DNA from 2 places in the Psychrobacillus sp. NPDC093180 genome. Region 1 is predicted to be linked to the other one. Evidence: a T-box and tRNA genes for the amino acid it is inferred to sense, from the RefSeq annotation. Region 1 holds a T-box; the other holds one or more tRNA genes.
The links. The T-box of region 1 lies ahead of argS (arginine--tRNA ligase). A T-box ahead of a tRNA ligase gene usually reads a tRNA of that ligase, here a tRNA-Arg.
Positions count from the first base shown of each region.

Region 2: it has a tRNA-Arg gene. The T-box ahead of argS (arginine--tRNA ligase) is inferred to sense a tRNA for this amino acid. The anticodon was not compared.

Region 1 is NZ_JBIVOJ010000003.1:40,339-48,637, reverse strand. It holds gene ACIP9W_RS05715 (ABC transporter substrate-binding protein) at 1-1,434, opposite strand, end outside; gene ACIP9W_RS05710 (MBL fold metallo-hydrolase) at 1,678-2,535, opposite strand; T-box leader at 2,652-2,846, shown strand; gene argS (arginine--tRNA ligase) at 2,857-4,554, shown strand; gene ACIP9W_RS05700 (collagen-like triple helix repeat-containing protein) at 4,635-5,243, shown strand; gene ACIP9W_RS05695 (flavin reductase family protein) at 5,320-5,835, opposite strand; gene ACIP9W_RS05690 (nitroreductase family protein) at 5,857-6,456, opposite strand; gene ACIP9W_RS05685 (GNAT family N-acetyltransferase) at 6,480-6,986, opposite strand; gene ACIP9W_RS05680 (GNAT family N-acetyltransferase) at 7,017-7,526, opposite strand; gene ACIP9W_RS05675 (amino acid ABC transporter permease) at 7,562-8,272, opposite strand.
Region 2 is NZ_JBIVOJ010000006.1:190,885-199,183, reverse strand. It holds gene whiA (DNA-binding protein WhiA) at 1-617, shown strand, start outside; gene ACIP9W_RS11015 (HPr family phosphocarrier protein) at 637-894, shown strand; gene clpP (ATP-dependent Clp endopeptidase proteolytic subunit ClpP) at 1,172-1,768, opposite strand; tRNA gene ACIP9W_RS11005 (tRNA-Arg) at 1,934-2,005, shown strand; gene ACIP9W_RS11000 (catalase) at 2,076-2,852, opposite strand; gene ACIP9W_RS10995 (hypothetical protein) at 2,767-3,021, opposite strand; gene ACIP9W_RS10990 (LemA family protein) at 3,168-3,746, shown strand; gene ACIP9W_RS10985 (TPM domain-containing protein) at 3,746-4,567, shown strand; gene ACIP9W_RS10980 (GNAT family N-acetyltransferase) at 4,673-5,149, shown strand; gene ACIP9W_RS10975 (hypothetical protein) at 5,162-6,322, opposite strand; gene ACIP9W_RS10970 (RNA polymerase sigma factor) at 6,297-6,821, opposite strand; gene ACIP9W_RS10965 (glutaredoxin family protein) at 6,931-7,161, shown strand; gene ACIP9W_RS10960 (sugar-binding transcriptional regulator) at 7,451-8,299, shown strand, end outside.

The DNA of each region.
Region 1 (8,299 bases):
TCCCCACTGAGCAATTAAGTCAGACCAACGTGGACTTTCATACCAACCACTACTTTGTATATTTGGTACAAGCATTCCTAATTCGTTTGGAGAGAAACGAGTAGACCATCCGATAACTACTAAATCCCAGTTTGCAGGATCGCCCCATTTTTCAAGATACGTTGCCCATTCATAAGAAATAAGCTCTACTTTGAAACCAACCTCTTCTAGTTGCTGTTTAGCAACTTGTGCGATTTTATTGTATTCTTCCGAGTTGCTAGAATACACTACTTTTAATGTTTCACCATTGTAGCTCGATTCCTCTAACAGTTTTTTCGCAAGCTCTTTGTCATATGCCAAGTAGTCATCCGAACCTTTATCTGAATATAGTTCTACTTGTTCAGGAACGAAAAGCGCGCCATCTAATTGATAAAACTCTTCAGAGCCATATGTTGCTTCTGCAATAACTTTTTTATCTAAAGCATGATTTAAAGCTTGGCGTACTTTAATATCGTTAAAAGGAGCTTCTGATTTATCTGGTGTAATGGTCGAATAGCCATTCATATAAGTTACAGGATCAACATTCGGTGTACTTGCAACTACCTCATTTAAATCTGTAGGAATGGATTGGCCATAATCATACAAACCAGTTTTCAATCCATTTAGTATTACTTGCGGATCTTTTACAATCATAAATTTAATTTCATTGAAATAAGCGGTTTTCTTGCCTGTTAGTCCGCCCCAGTCTTCCTCTTCACGTGCTGAGTAATCAGCAAATTTTTTCACAACGATTTCTTGACCTCTATCCCACTTCTCAAATGCGTATGGACCAGTTCCTATTAAATGCTCTGGTTTCAAGGGTTGCTCACCAGCCGCTTCCGCAACTTTAGCTGGAATAATCATAAGTGCAGATTTTGGTGCAGCAAAATCTGCTAGTAAAGAGTTATATGGTTCTAAAAGCTTTACTTGGACTTCATTTTCTGAAGTGGCAGTAACCGACTCGATGTGAGTAAACGTTGTTTTACCAACTGACGATATTTTCCCCCAACGGTCAATAGAAGCAACTACATCTTCTGCAGTAAGTACTGACCCATCGTGGAATTTAACACCTTCACGTACTTTTATCGTATAAAGCGTTCTGTCTTCATTCACCTCATAGCTCTCTGCTAACATTGGTTGGATAGCAAAATCGTTATCCAATGCAAATAGCATCTCGAAAATATGCCATGCTACGTCTCTTGTTGGTGATGCTCCAGTATAACTCCAATCGAGTGTATCCGGATCTGATGCATACGCAACTTTTAGCGTTTCACTTACTACTGGTTCTCCTGCATCCTCTTCTTCATTACCCGTTTTACTTGTATTAGCCTCATTATTAGAGCATGCCGCTAATCCTATTATTAATAGTATTCCTACAATTGCCATCATCCATTTATTTCTCTTAATAGATTGCATGATTATCCTCCTTGCAATATGTTTTATCGTTGGTAGCTTTATTTACTCTGAATTTTTATTCAGATAATTTAATCCCTACAAAACCGATAAGAATATAATGCACTAAACCGATAGAATATTCAATACATAAATAAATAATCATAATATTCTGTTTTCCTTGACTGTATTTTCATATCCACATACATAAAAACGTTTAGCTGGTGTGATTTACTCACACCCTCTAAACGTTTTTATGATTATTTTTTACTGATTGTGTCCATCTACATATTTTCCGTAATCAGGCATAGCGATTTTTTCAAAATCTGTTACCAATAGTCGTAGGTTACTCGTTAACAAATCACCTGACATCGGTAATCCATGACCAGTAACCGCGTTTTTTGGATTTAATTCTGCTAATTTTTCCACCGACTCTCTAGCTGCTACCCAATCGGTAGTAAGGTATCTCGGTGGACCACTAATTTCCTGCTCCTGTGTTAGCACTTTATATAAGTATTCTTGTTTCACCGTGACAAACGCATCACCAGCTATTAATAGTCCATCTTTTTCTCTATAAAAAGAGACATGTCCTGGGGAATGACCAGGGGTATGAATCCATCTAAAATCAGGCATATATGGTACGGTTCCATCCGAAGGCAACTCTTTTATGTTATTGCCTAAATTTATTGGATCAATAGGAAACATAGGGGACATTTTAGCTACCATACCACCTTCTACAGTAGGGTCTGGCTTAGGATAACTTTCTTTTCCCGTTAAGAAAGGCAACTCTAATGAATGTGCATAAACTGGAACTTCCCACTTGTTCACTAACTCAATGATGCCACCTACATGATCAAAATGTCCGTGAGTTAAAATGATAGCACTTGGTTTACTACCTGTTCCAAAACGTTTCTCAACTGCAGAAATAATATCATTTGCAGAGTGTGGCATACCTGCATCTACCAGCACAAACTCATTAGAATCAGGCTTTCCGACTAAACAAATATTGACGATTTGTACTGTATGACAATAGATATCCGGCAGAACTTCTATCCCTATTCCGCTTGCAATCGATGTTGCTGGAATAAATTTATAATCATCCCCATATGAAATATTAGAATCCATAAGTACCCTCTTTTCATTTTTATCATTGTTAGCTTTTCCCTTCTAAGTGAATCTATACCCTAATGCCTTTTTTCAAAACAATTTGACTTTTCTTCTTTCCTTTGGTAATTTTAAATACAATATCTGAGAAAAAGAGAGTAACAATTTCCGATTAAGTAGCGAGCTAGGGATGGTGAAAGCCTAGTTAAGAAGAGTTGTGAACCGCACTTTGGAGATGCTTTTTAGAAAAGCCGGAGACTCACCGTTATAGAGAAAGTGGCCAAAATAGGCAAATTGAGTGGTACCGCGGAAGTTAAGCTTTCGTCTCATTATTATGATGAGATGAAGGCTTTTTTTAGTTTAGGAGGAATTCAATTGAAAAAAGAAATAGTAAGCATTCTTCAGCGTTTTACAACAGAAACAATTGATGACAGTATGATTGAAATCCCTGTATATGCTCATTTAGGGGACTATGCATTGCCTTGTTTTCCTTTTGCTAAAAAGCTTAGACAATCTCCTATCCTGATTGCGCAGGAGCTTGCAGCGAATATTCAGGATGAAAGCATCGAAAAAATCGAAGCAGTAAATGGGTATGTAAATATATTCATGAAAAGAGCGACATTTGGTCATTCGATATTAACCAACATTCTCAATCAAGGAAAACAATATGGAACTTCCCATATAGGTGCTGGAGGAATTGTCTCAATTGATATGTCCTCCCCTAATATTGCAAAACCATTTTCTATGGGGCATTTAAGATCTACGGTTATTGGAAATTCCATTGCGTTATTACATGAAAAAAGTGGCTATCAACCTGTTAAAATCAATCATCTTGGCGATTGGGGTACCCAATTTGGGAAGCTTTTAGTAGCTTATCGATTATGGGGAAGTGAAAAGAAAGTACAAGAAGCTCCGATCAAAACGCTATTGGCTCTTTATGTTCGCTTTCATGAAAAAGCTAAAATAGATGACTCCTTAAATGACAAAGGAAGAGCAGCATTTAAATCGTTAGAAGATGGTGATACAGAAGCATTAGCACTTTGGGATTGGTTTCGTACCGAATCATTGAAAGAATTTCAAAAAATATATGACTTACTTGGCGTATCCTTTGATTCTTTCCAAGGGGAAGCTTATTACAATGATAAAATGGAACCTATTGTTGAAGAGCTACACGAAAAGAATCTGTTAGTGGAATCAGATGGTGCACTAGTAGTAGATGTTGGAGAACATTTACCCCCATGCCTTATCAAGAAATCCGATGGCGCTACTTTATATGCGACAAGGGATATTACTGCTGCTATTCACCGGAAGCATACTTATAACTTCTTCAAGTCATTGTACGTAGTAGGAAATGAACAAAGCTTACACTTCGCACAACTAAAAATTGTATTAAACAAAATGGGCTATCCATGGTCAGATGCTATTCAACATATCCCTTTTGGTCTAATCCTAAAGGACGGAAAAAAATTATCGACGCGCAAAGGAAAAATTATTCTATTAGAAGAAGTGTTGAGTGAAGCCATTCTCTTGGCTGAAAAAACAATCGAAGAAAAAAAACCTTCATTAATCAATAAAAAAGAAGTGGCAAAAGCAGTAGGCGTCGGTGCCGTCATTTTCAGTGATTTAAAACAACACCGAAAGCATGATATCGAATTTGATTTAAAGAAAATGCTACAAACAGAAGGTGAAACTGGACCTTATGTTCAATACACCTATGCAAGAGCGTGTTCCATTTTAAGAAAAGCATCTGCTCCAAACACTTTTGAAATAACGGATGTAAATGATTACGAGTGGGAAGTCATTAAGTCCCTCCAGCAGTTCCCATCGGTTATTTTACGAGCTACAGATGAATACGATCCATCCTTACTGGCAAAGTATGCAGTGCATTTGGCACAATCCTTTAATTCTTTTTATGGTAATGTGCAAATCATGACCGATACCAAGCATTTATCGTATCGCATCGGGCTCGTTCAATCTGTTGTAATTGTATTAGAAGAATCATTAAGACTACTTGGTATAAAAGCCCCTGCGGAAATGTAATATACCCAAAAACTACTGTCGAAAGTCCAATTCCCCTATTCTTTTTTGAATAAGTTAATCAATAGGGGAGGTGAAATTAATTGGATAATAATCAGCCATGTAGTAAATGTGGTAAAGTTCATACTAATAGAGGCAGAAGAGGTCCAATGGGTCCAGAAGGTCCTCGAGGAATCCAAGGACCTTCTGGTGAACGAGGTGAAAGAGGGCCACGTGGATTTATGGGATTGGAAGGTCCTATAGGGAAAACAGGTGTTCAAGGACCACCAGGTGGAATTGCTGAATTTGCTTACATTTATAACATTGGTGAACAACGTATTCATCAGGAAGAGGATATTTCCTTCGATTCAAATGGCCTTTTAACACAAGGGATTTCACATAATGCTGGAGAGTCTAAAATTAAAATTAAGTATGGTGGTATATACGAAATTATCTACCACGTTACTGGCAAACAATCGAATCAGTTAACGTTATTTGCTAACGGAATCGAAGCAACCAATACGACCTTTGGTACAGAGGACGGAAATGCCCCCAATATAGGTATCCAAATCCTCCAATTAGAGGATAACACGGAGCTAACCCTTAGAAATCATACATCTACTCCTAGCCATCTCGACTTACCGGGAAACGCGGGAGGCACCCAAAATAACGTCAACGCAGCATTGACGATTAAAAAGCTTTCTACTAAGTAATATTATAGAATAATTCAAACAAAAAACATCTTGCCCTTTCTTTCATTCGGCAAGATGTTTTCAATAGAAATCATCATTATTTATTTTTATAAAAGTTGTCAGGAATTGCTCCAAAGTTTCTTTTATGATAAAGTAACGGTTTTTTATCTTCATTATGAATATGGATAACTTCCCCAATAAAAATGATGTGGTCTCCGGCATCAATTTGCTGCGCAGTTTTGCATTCCAATTGGGCAAGTGATCCAGACAACACAGGCAAGTGTCTAGCCGATTCCTCCCACTCGCATTGACTAAAACGATTTTCTACCTTTGAAGCAAATAAACTACAAATATCCGCTTGATCGTCAGCCAAAATATTTACCGTAAATTTTTCCGCTTCTATAAATACAGGATAGGAGCCCGACTTTTTATCAATGGACCATAATATAAGTAAAGGATCTAGAGAAACAGAAGCGAATGAATTGACCGTTAACCCTACTGGATTATTTGCCTGATCAAAAGTGGTCACTACTGTTACGCCAGTCGGATAATTTCCTAAAGCTTTTTTGAATTCATCTTGTGCAGATCCTACATTTACATTTACACTTACCATTAAATACACTCCCATTCTTGTTTACTTTATAATCACAACACGATGTTCCACCGGTTCTATTAGTTTTTCTTTCGGGGATGAAATAGGATTGCCAAATGGTAGCTCGGCAATAAGTTCCCATTTTTCTTGTATCCCCCAAGATTCTTTCACTTCTTTTGATAGTGTTGGATAGATGTGTTGCAAGCTCGCTCCAAATCCTTCTTGTTCAAGTGCCGTCCAAACTAGATACTGTAGCATGCCAGATGCTTGGTGAGACCAAACAGGAAAGTGATCCCCTACACTTGCAAACTTCTTTTGGAATGATTCGACAACGGAATAATCCTCAAAGAACAGCACTGTACCATAGCCGCTAGCAAAACCTTCGAATCGACTTTGTGTAGAAGCAATCTTTTCCTCAGCAAGCCCTTCCTTTACTGATTCAAATGCTAGTTTCCAAAACTTTATATGCTGATCACCCAATAGCACAACAACCCTTCCTGTTTGGGAATTGAATGCAGTAGGTGTGTGCTTTACTACTAAACTTATAATATCTTGGATTCTTTCATCTGAAATTATTTTTTCATCATTAATACCATATATTGAGCGTCTACTTTGAACAGCAGAATAAAAACTTTTGGTCATTTGGAATACGCCCCTTTCTTTCCTCATAATTCTAGTCGGAAGCATTTCACATGCACATCCGCGTTTTGAAATTCTTTGGTTTCGTCTCGCTTAAATCCAAGATGTTCATACAATCGAATCGCTTGAGTCATGTTCTCACCTGAATGTAAATATAAAAAGCTAGCCCCTTTTTCCTTCGCATAGCTGGCACTTCCCTTTAACAAAGCCTTCGCAATTCCTTTCCCTCTTGCTTTTGGACTAACCGCAAGCAACCTTACAATTGGATCTACTATGCCCAGCTCCGGCCTTTGATAAGCTGCTTCTGAGTTTGTGAATAATTGTAATGTCCCTAAGAACTCCTCTTCATTTTTTGCGACCAATACTCGATCTATAGAAGGATTATCTAGTGAACGTTTAATACTTTCCAAATACGCGTGCCAAACAGCTGTACTAAAATCACTTTCATATTGTCCATAACTTTCTACTAGCAATTCCACTACTGCCTCTTTGTCGGCTTCCTTCAATGTATCAATCGTAATTACACTTGCCATACAATTCCTCCTAAAATGAGACTCTAAAAACTAAATGTCCAATCGATAGCATTTCACTACAAAATTCAATTTATTAAACTCTTTCGATCTGTCTCGTTTAAAACCGAGATATTCATATAAACGGATTGCTTTAGACATTTTATCGCTTGTATGTAAATAGATATGATTAGCACCAATTCCGCGTGCATATTTGATGCTCTCTTTCATCAATGCTTGTGCAATACCCTTCCCTCTTGCCGCCGGGCTAACAGCTAGCATACGAATGATAGGCGAGTCTATTTCTAAATCAGGTTTGTTATAAGCCGTTTCCGAGTTAGTAAATAACTGTAGTGTCCCCAAAATTTCTTCCCCATCTTTAGCAACTAAAATTTTTTCTACTTTCGGATTATTTACAGAAGAAGTCAAATCATACGCATAATTTAGCCAATCTTGTATGTTTGCATATGAATCCTTGTATTGTGAATAGCTTTCTACTAGTAAACGGCCAACTGCTTCTTTTTCTGTTTCCTGCACTACATCAATCGTTATCACACTTGTCATAGCAAAACCTCCATCTGTTTGTTTGCAATCTTGGGTTAAGCTACCCCACCCTTACTATATTGCTGTACTCTCTTTTCAATTAAATAATAAATACCTTCCATAATGATTGAGATTCCCCAATAGATTAATCCAGCAGCTATAAATGATTCTAAAAACTTTAAATTAGACGATGCAACGATATTAGCCATTCCGGTTAACTCCTTTTGAGAAACAAGGAAGGCAATGGAAGTAGTATGTAAAAACCCTACCGAGAGATTAGTAAAGTTTGGAATCGACTTAGCTAAAGCCTGTGGTAGTAAAATACGCCCCATAGCTTGAGGAGTACTCATACCAATGGAGTAAGCTGCTTCCATTTGACCTTTTGCAACACTGGAAATACCCGAGCGAATAATTTCCGATAAATACGCCCCTGCCGTAAGAGATAGTGCAAATATTACGTACAAGTAAATTGGAATTTTGTTTGTTTCAAATGGTAGGTTTAAAGAGTTAATAATACTATCTAGCACCATTGGAATACCAAAGTATATAAGCATAATATGCATAATCGCTGGTGTTCCTCGGAAAAAAGATACATATCCATTAGCAATCGAATATAGCCCTTTCACTTTGTACTCCCGTATTAATGTAACTACCAAACCTATAAAAAAACCTATTACGACCGGAATAATGGCTAGCATTAATGTTAGTGGAATAGCTTTCGCAATTTCTTTAAATGCCACCCAAATAAACGGAATATCAATTACCACAGATGCATACCTCCCTAAACTTTATTC
Region 2 (8,299 bases), on a different contig from region 1:
TTGAATATTCTATTTCAAAAGAGTTAGTGAAAAAGAATTGCTGTAAGCGCGCTTATTTAAGAGGTGCGTTTTTAGCTGGAGGTTCTGTTAATAATCCGGAAACGTCTTCATATCATTTAGAAATTTATTCGTTATACAAAACGCATAGTGACGCACTAGTAGATTTGATGAATGGATTTGAGTTGAATGCGAAAACGATTGAACGGAAAAAAGGCTTCGTTGCATATTTAAAGGAAGCAGAAAAAATTTCTGATTTCTTAAGCATCGCAGGAGCCCACAGTGCCTTATTGAAATTTGAGGATGTCCGCATTATCAGAGATATGCGAAATAGCGTAAATCGTTTAGTTAACTGTGAAACGGCTAATCTAAACAAGACAATTAGTGCAGCTATTCGCCAAGTAGAGAATATCCGTTATATAGAAAGTTCGATCGGTCTCGATCAATTACCAGACAAACTTCGGGAAATTGCACGTTTACGTGTTGAATATCAAGATGTAACATTAAAAGAATTAGGGGAAATGGTTTCCACTGGAAATGTTAGTAAATCCGGTATTAACCATCGATTACGAAAAATAGATGAAATCGCAGATGCACTTCGTAGAGGCGAAACAATTTAGTGAAATGGAGCGTATATTGATGACAGAAAAACAAGTCGAAGTGAAATTACCCTCGGGATTACAAGCAAGACAAGCAGCGTTATTTGTACAAGAGGCAAATCGTTATATTGCAGATGTATACTTAGAAAAAGATGAGAAAAAAGTAAACGCTAAAAGTATCATGGGAATCATGAGCTTAGCAATAAGCAAAGGAATAACGGTAAACTTAAGCGCAGAAGGCTCAGACGAGGATGAAGCGGTAGAAACATTAGCAAAATTTATCGCCAATGAAGAATAAAAACAAAGGGCTGTCCCATTCGGTCAAGTTGGACTCGGGGATGGCTTTTTTTGTGGCTTGGCTACCAATACGTTGCGCATTTGAAGGGGAATGTTGCGCGTATGTGCTATAACGTTGCGAGTAGCGATAATAACGTTGCGTGTTCGAAGAGGAACATTGCGCAAATGGACTTCAACGTTGCGCGTATTTAAATTATGCTTTTCCACATAAGAGGCTTTAAGTCTCACCCAATAAAAAATACCCAAGGAAAGTAAAATTCCCTTGGGTACAATTTTCATTATGATTTTTTCATTTCGCTGCGTTCGATGATGTGGTCGATTAAACCATATTCTTTTGCACGTTCAGCAGTCATGAAGTTATCGCGATCTGTGTCTCTTGCAATTATTTCGATAGGTTGACCTGTGCGCTCCGAAATAATTTTATTCAATTTATCGCGTAAGAATAAAATACGTTTTGCAGCAATTTCGATTTCTGTTGCTTGCCCTTGAGCTCCACCAAGTGGTTGGTGAATCATTACTTCAGCATTTGGAAGCGCATAGCGTTTTCCAGGTGTTCCAGCTGTAAGAAGGAATGCTCCCATAGAAGCAGCCATACCAATACAAATTGTTTGTACATCTGGTTTGATGAACTGCATTGTATCGTAGATTGCCATACCAGCTGTAATGCTACCGCCTGGGCTGTTAATGTAGATAGAAATATCTTTATCTGGATCTTCTGCTTCTAGAAATAGAAGCTGTGCAACGATTGAGTTAGCTACATTGTCATCAATGCCACTTCCAAGCATAATAATTCGGTCTTTTAATAATCGTGAATAAATATCATACGCACGTTCTCCACGATTTGTTTGTTCGATTACTGTAGGAATTAAATTCATCCTGATTGCCTCCTTCAAAGGTGGTATTGTCTATTTTGATTACTGAAAAGTATATCTCAGCTGTAACTTTATCATACACATTAAGGTCAAGGAAGGTCAAATATTAAGCATTAAAAAGTTAAGTTGAAATATTTATAAATCATTTGTATAATAGATTAGTCGCTTGCCTCCGTAGTTTAATGGATATGACGTAAGATTCCGGTTCTTGAGATGGGGGTTCGATTCCCTCCGGGGGCGTTTTATCAATTTTATAAAATGCAATACAGAAACACTTGAAGTATGATTTCCATGCTTCAGGTGTTTTTTTCTATTCATTTTTCTTACGGCGATCATAAGAGACCGCATAGGCATCATGACGAAAGTGAAGAATAGGATCTGCAGTGAGCTCGATTCCTTCTGTCACTATAGTCGGATCAAACAAAATGGGCTCATTCGGAAACAGAGCTTTGTTTAATGTTAATTGACCAACTATTATTTGTTGCCTGTCTTCTGGCCAATCAACTGTTGGGTCATCCGTAGCATCATCCTCTGTGCCTAAACGAATGACTAAGTTAAAAGAGATTGGTCCATTTTTAAATTTCTCGTGAAGATCTTCCTCGAGATAATCGGGAGATGTTATTTTTGCTGCTGGTTTCTCCAGCCAAGCTTCTTTTTCTTGTACAGGCTGCCATTCATATTTTATCGCTTGGCGTTTTCCATCTTGATTGACAAAATAGAATGCGTGTATTGGGTAATAGTGGAGCAACGCATAGCTTATGGGTGGCTGTTTAAATTGTTCTTGCAGAGCAAGCAAGATATTTTTTCTCTCTGGGTACTTTTTTATAATATTCAGCACACCTATTCCTAAATCCACTTTGTCCAATCCGGTTTTAGTTGCCGTTAAAATTTTCAACATATCTATAAAGGTTTTTGGATCTTTTGTTATGAAAATAGGTATGGTGGTGCTAATTAGATGACTTGCAGTTCCATCTGGTAAATGAAATTGCACAGACATACCTTTAAAAGGTGAAAGAAAATCGGATGCTGTCGGGTTTGGTGGACTGTTCGAAAACCGGACAGTTGGATACGGCTTCTTTTTGCAAATGTGCAGCCGTTGTATAGGCTATGGCATTCCCATTAGGTGTAAACGTTGCCTCGAAAAACAACCCTTTCGCATGTGCGCGACGTGCTCCCGGAAACCTTCCTTGAATCTTTTCCAGTGTATCGATTACATCTTTTGGCATGGAATCATTCGGATTGTTAATACTATTCATGTGAATCACCTCCGATTATTGATCGGTCTATTCATCCTTACCCTAAATTTTTTATATTAATCAAAAGAAATGAACAAGTTAAGGTATGTTTCGCAATAGCTTTTTAAAGGTAAATGAATATTAAACTTAAGTTAGAGGTGAATAGAATGAAAAAATTATTAGGACCGCTTGTCATCATTATCGTGATTATAGCGATCATTGCAGTGGTTTTATTCTCAAGTAAAAACAGCTTTGTAGATGCTGAAGAAGATGTGAATAAAGCATACGCACAAGTAGAAAATCAGCTGCAACGTCGTTTGGATTTAATTCCAAACCTAGTGAATACAGTGAAAGGCTTTGCTTCTCATGAAAAAGAAGTACTCAGCAATATCGCAGATGCTCGTTCGAAATTAGCAGGTGCGTCTACTCCAGAAGATCAAGCAGCTGCCAATGACCAATTATCTGGCGCTTTAAGCAGATTATTAGTAGTGGTAGAAAATTATCCAGAGTTAAAAGCGGATGCAAACTTCCGTCAATTAATGGATGAGCTTGCGGGAACAGAAAATCGATTGTCTGTAGCAAGGCAAGACTATAATGCTGTAGTATCGGATTACAATAAGAAAGTAAAACGTATGCCTGGAAGTATTGTAGCTTCTATTTTTGGCTTTGATGAAAAGGAATATTTTAAAGCAGATGCAGCTGCACAGGATGCTCCAGTAGTGGACTTTGAAGGAGATGGAGAATAATGAAAAAAGTTGCGCGTCTGCTCCTAGCTGCGCTACTTTTATTTCTTTTCGTTCCAATCGTAGCTGTAGCAGCAACGGATATACCTAAGCCGATACCTGGAGAGTCCTATGTACAGGATTATGAAGGCTTTTTATCAGAGACGACTAAGCAGGAAGTAGAAGCGCTTGGGTTGAAATTAGATAAGGCGACAGGCTCACAAATTGTCGTTATGATTATCAACTCTTTAAATGGGCAAGATGTCAATCAGTTTAGCGTGGATGTTATCCGAGAGTTTGGGATAGGAGATCCTGAAAAGAATAATGGTGTGTTACTTGTAATTGAAACAGATCCAACAAAGAAAGGGAATCGAGATGTTTATATTACTGTAGGTCAGGGACTCGAAGGAGCTTTACCTGATGGAAAAATTGGAAGAATTTTAGATGACTATACGAAACCCTTTCTAAACGAGGGAGCTGTTGATGATGCAGTTCTTTCCACATACCAAGTTTTATACAATGAAGTTGCAACAGAATACGGTTGGGACGGGGAGCTAGAAGATCCGAAAGATCCAGCAGCTTCCGGTGGAGGCTTTTCGTTTTCCACAATTATTATCGTTATCTTCGTGATTTATATGATTATCACCATTATGTCTGGTGGTCGCGGAGGCGGTGGTGGAAGACCTGGCTCCGGTGGTAGACGCTCTACACGCATGTTTGGGCCAGGAAGCTTCGGAGGAGGCTTTGGCGGGTTCGGAGGCTCTGGAGGAAGAAGTTCAGGCGGAGGTTTCGGCGGCTTCGGTGGTGGTAGCTCCGGAGGTGGTGGAGCAGGTCGCAAATGGTAAATCATGAATAAAAAGCCCTTTTGGGGGCTTTTTTTCGTGTAGTTATATGTTTGATTTGCCATTCCTGATAAAATAATCTGGATGAGAGGAATGGGGGATTTGGGATTGAAACTTGTAGAGATTAATAAAGATAATTGGTTAAGAACCGTTCTTTTAACGACGAACGAGAACGGAAAAGCAACCGTAATAGAAAAATTTGTAGCCTCCAATGCGTTATCAATCGTGCAATCGATTTACGAAAATGGATGGATTGTTAAAGGCATTGAAGTAGATGACAAGGTAATTGGGTTTGCGATGTATGGGTTAGATGAGGATACGAAGAATTACTGGATCTGTCGCTTAATGATTGATCATACATGTCAGGGAAAAGGCTACGGCAGAGAGGCTATACAATTGATCTTGGACGAAATGAAACAGCTAGACGGCTGTGAAACAATTTATCTATCGACAGAACCAGATAATGAAGTTGCTATCAAGTTATACGAAAGCTACGGATTCCAAAAAACAGGCAACATGAATGAAGGGGAAGTAGAGTTTATTTTAAAATCAGCAAGTGTTCAACAAGAAAAAACCAACGATTAGTTGGTTTTTTGTTTATTCGTTATCGGCAAATTCATCTAGTCTTTGCTTGATCTCCTCATAAAAGAAAACTTTCGATTCAGTAGTAATGTCACCAGTAATTCCAAAGCTAAAGCCTGGAGAGAACGTGAAAACTCCATCCTCGTATAACGTAATAGTATATAATATTGTTTCTTTATCTACTGCATTAGTTAAGTGAATATGATAATTTTCTATTTCAGGAAGAGCTGCTGCCCTTTCCCCACTTTCTTTTTCTGATACTTCTTTAACAAAAAAATTCTCCATGATAGTCATGACAGAATTGATTTGGGATCTATCGGATGTACAACCTGACTTAAATTCTACTGTACCGTCTGGGTCGGGCATACTACCATTGAAGCAAAGGGTGTCAAAGGAAACATCAATCGATGGGGTTCGCACATCCTCTTTATTTTCAACATAAGCTTGAAAGTTTTCTATTTTTTCTCGAAGTTCTATACCACCGCCAGCTTTCACTCCATTATAGCCACCGATTTTTCCGGGCTCTGTTTTAGAAAAGATAAATTCTTCTCGCACTGTATGATAAATTTTCTGTCCTTTGTTATTTGTTAAGGAAACCTCTATGATGGGGCGATAGATATTTGGGTGATCTTTTTCCTGAGTAATTTTGACTTTCTCTAGCTGCATTTCTATGTCGTTATCTATTAGATAGTGATTATATTTGAATACTAAATTTGCCCGGATCGCATTTGTCAGCATATTCTCTGTAAAGTATTCACCAAAAGTGGCTGGATAATAATTCATGAAATCTTTGTATTCCTTTGATTCCAGTAGTTGATTGTAGTCCTCTTGATTTTGCGTTTCGGTTTCGCTTTGTAAGTCCATCCAATCGTTCAGTAACTGGGAAATTTCCATATTTGGACCGTTATATTCTCTTTCTAAAACTGCTTTTATTACCTCTTCATTGGAAAGAGGTTCTGCCGACTTCTCCGTCTCCGAGGGATTCAAAAAAGTAATGAAGAGAAAAGAGGCGATTGCTATAATTGCTAATGATATGAACGCTGGAAATATCGTGCGTTTTCTCTTTGTTTCTATTTTATCCTTCAAGGCAAGCCATGTATTTTGCTTTGCTTTATCTGAACGCTTTACCTCTTTCATTTCCTCAAAAAGCTTATCGAATTCTTTTGATGGTTCCATCTGCATGACCTCCTTCCTGGTGGAATTCCTTTTTTAGTGCCTCAAATGCTCGGGCCATTTTCATCTTTACTTTTGCCTCGGTCCAGCCAAGTATATAGGCTGTTTCTTGAATCGAACATTCTTGTACCTTGCGCAGCAGCAGGACTTCCTGATAGTCTTTTTTTAGCTTGCTTAAGGAATCATACATTTTCACAAGTTGCTCCTTTTGTTCCAACTGGTTCTCTGGCGTTAATGCATTTGTCTCCAAATCATGCGCTTTTTCAAAAGAGAAAAATTTGATAATTCTTTTCCTTCGAAAGTAGTCATAGGTCACATTACGTGCTATTTTTAATAGCCAAGTGGCAGTAGAAGCCTGTTTCTGAAAAGAAGCCATTCCTTTATATGCTCTATAAAAGGTTTCTTGCGTAAGATCCTCGGCACATTCTTTATGACGGACAAGAAAGTATATATAGCTGTAAACTCGATCGCTGTACTCTTTGTATAGCTGTTCCATTTCCATCTCTTGACCTCCCCTTACTGCTATAGACGAAGGAACGAATAAAAAGTATCGCTTTAATTGTAACCTTTTATTAAAATGGAATAAATGCTATTGGGGAGGATGTTATAAAATGATTGTCCATTTCTACACAAGACCAGGCTGTCATTTATGTGAGGATGCAAGAATAGTACTGAAACTAGTGCAAGAGGATGTACCGTTTGAAATAAAGGAGTATAACATCGAAGAAGATGATGCGCTTCATGAAAAATATATGCTGATGATTCCTGTCGTGGAATTTGAAAATGAAATAATTCAATATGGGCAAGTGGATTACCCAACTATTCTGGATGCATTACTTTAATAATGCACCAGATTTTTTTGTAGTTTTTGGGAATCGCAAGATAGGAGTATGGCATCGCAAGATACAACCTCCGAACCGCAAGATACCCCATTCGAATCGCAAGATACATGCTCAAAATCGCAAGATCCCCATTCAGCGGAGGATTTCCCTCAACAGGTAATGCACTATTATTGCAAAATTGCATAGTATATTATATGATGAATTATAGAAATTCACTTTTTTTTTAACTAAGTGGGACATTTTTTAACTAAGTGGGACAAAAACGTCATAACCAATGAGGAAGTGAAAAATGGAATCATTGCTCACTGCTCAGCTAAAGCTAATACCGGAAATGAGTGAGTTGTTGCAAAAGAGGTATCGAATACTTCAAACGATACAACTTACAAAAGGGATTGGCAGGCGAGTTTTAGGAGAACAGCTAGGTTTGTCCGAAAGAGACACTCGAAAAGAATTAGATACTTTGAGAAATCAAGGGTTAATCGATATTTCAAGAGACGGAGCTGCAATAACTTCTAAAGGCACACAATTATTAATCGACTTAAAAGAAGTTGTAAGAGTATGGTCAGGAAGATTACAACTTGAACAACAACTGGCAAAACATTTACACATAAAAGAAGTAATTATTGTTCCCGGAGATGTAGATACTAATACGAATGCGACCATGCTTTTGTCACAGGAAGCAGCGAAGTATTTGGAAAGTATTTTGACGGACGAAAAAATAGTCGCTGTCACGGGCGGTTCTACGATTGCTTCCATTACGAATTTTGTACAAGAAACAACCAAGTGGAAACAATTATTGTTTATCGCTGCTCGAGGCGGAGTTGGAAGAGACGTTTCGTTTCAAGCTAATACCATTGCGTCCTTGTTTGCGGGGAAAATGAATGGATCCTACCGAACCTTATATATGCCGGATAGTTTGAGTGAAGAAGCGTACACTACGATGAAGAAAGAGCCTTTCATACAAGAAATGATGGATCTCTACGAAAGAACGAATATTGTCATTCACGGCATTGGCGATGCGGAAGAAATGGCTCGCAGAAGAAACACAAACGAGCATGAAATCGAGCGTCTAAAAAAAGAAGGTTCAGTAAGTGAAGCATTTGGGTATTATTTTAATGAACAAGGTGAAGCAGTTCAC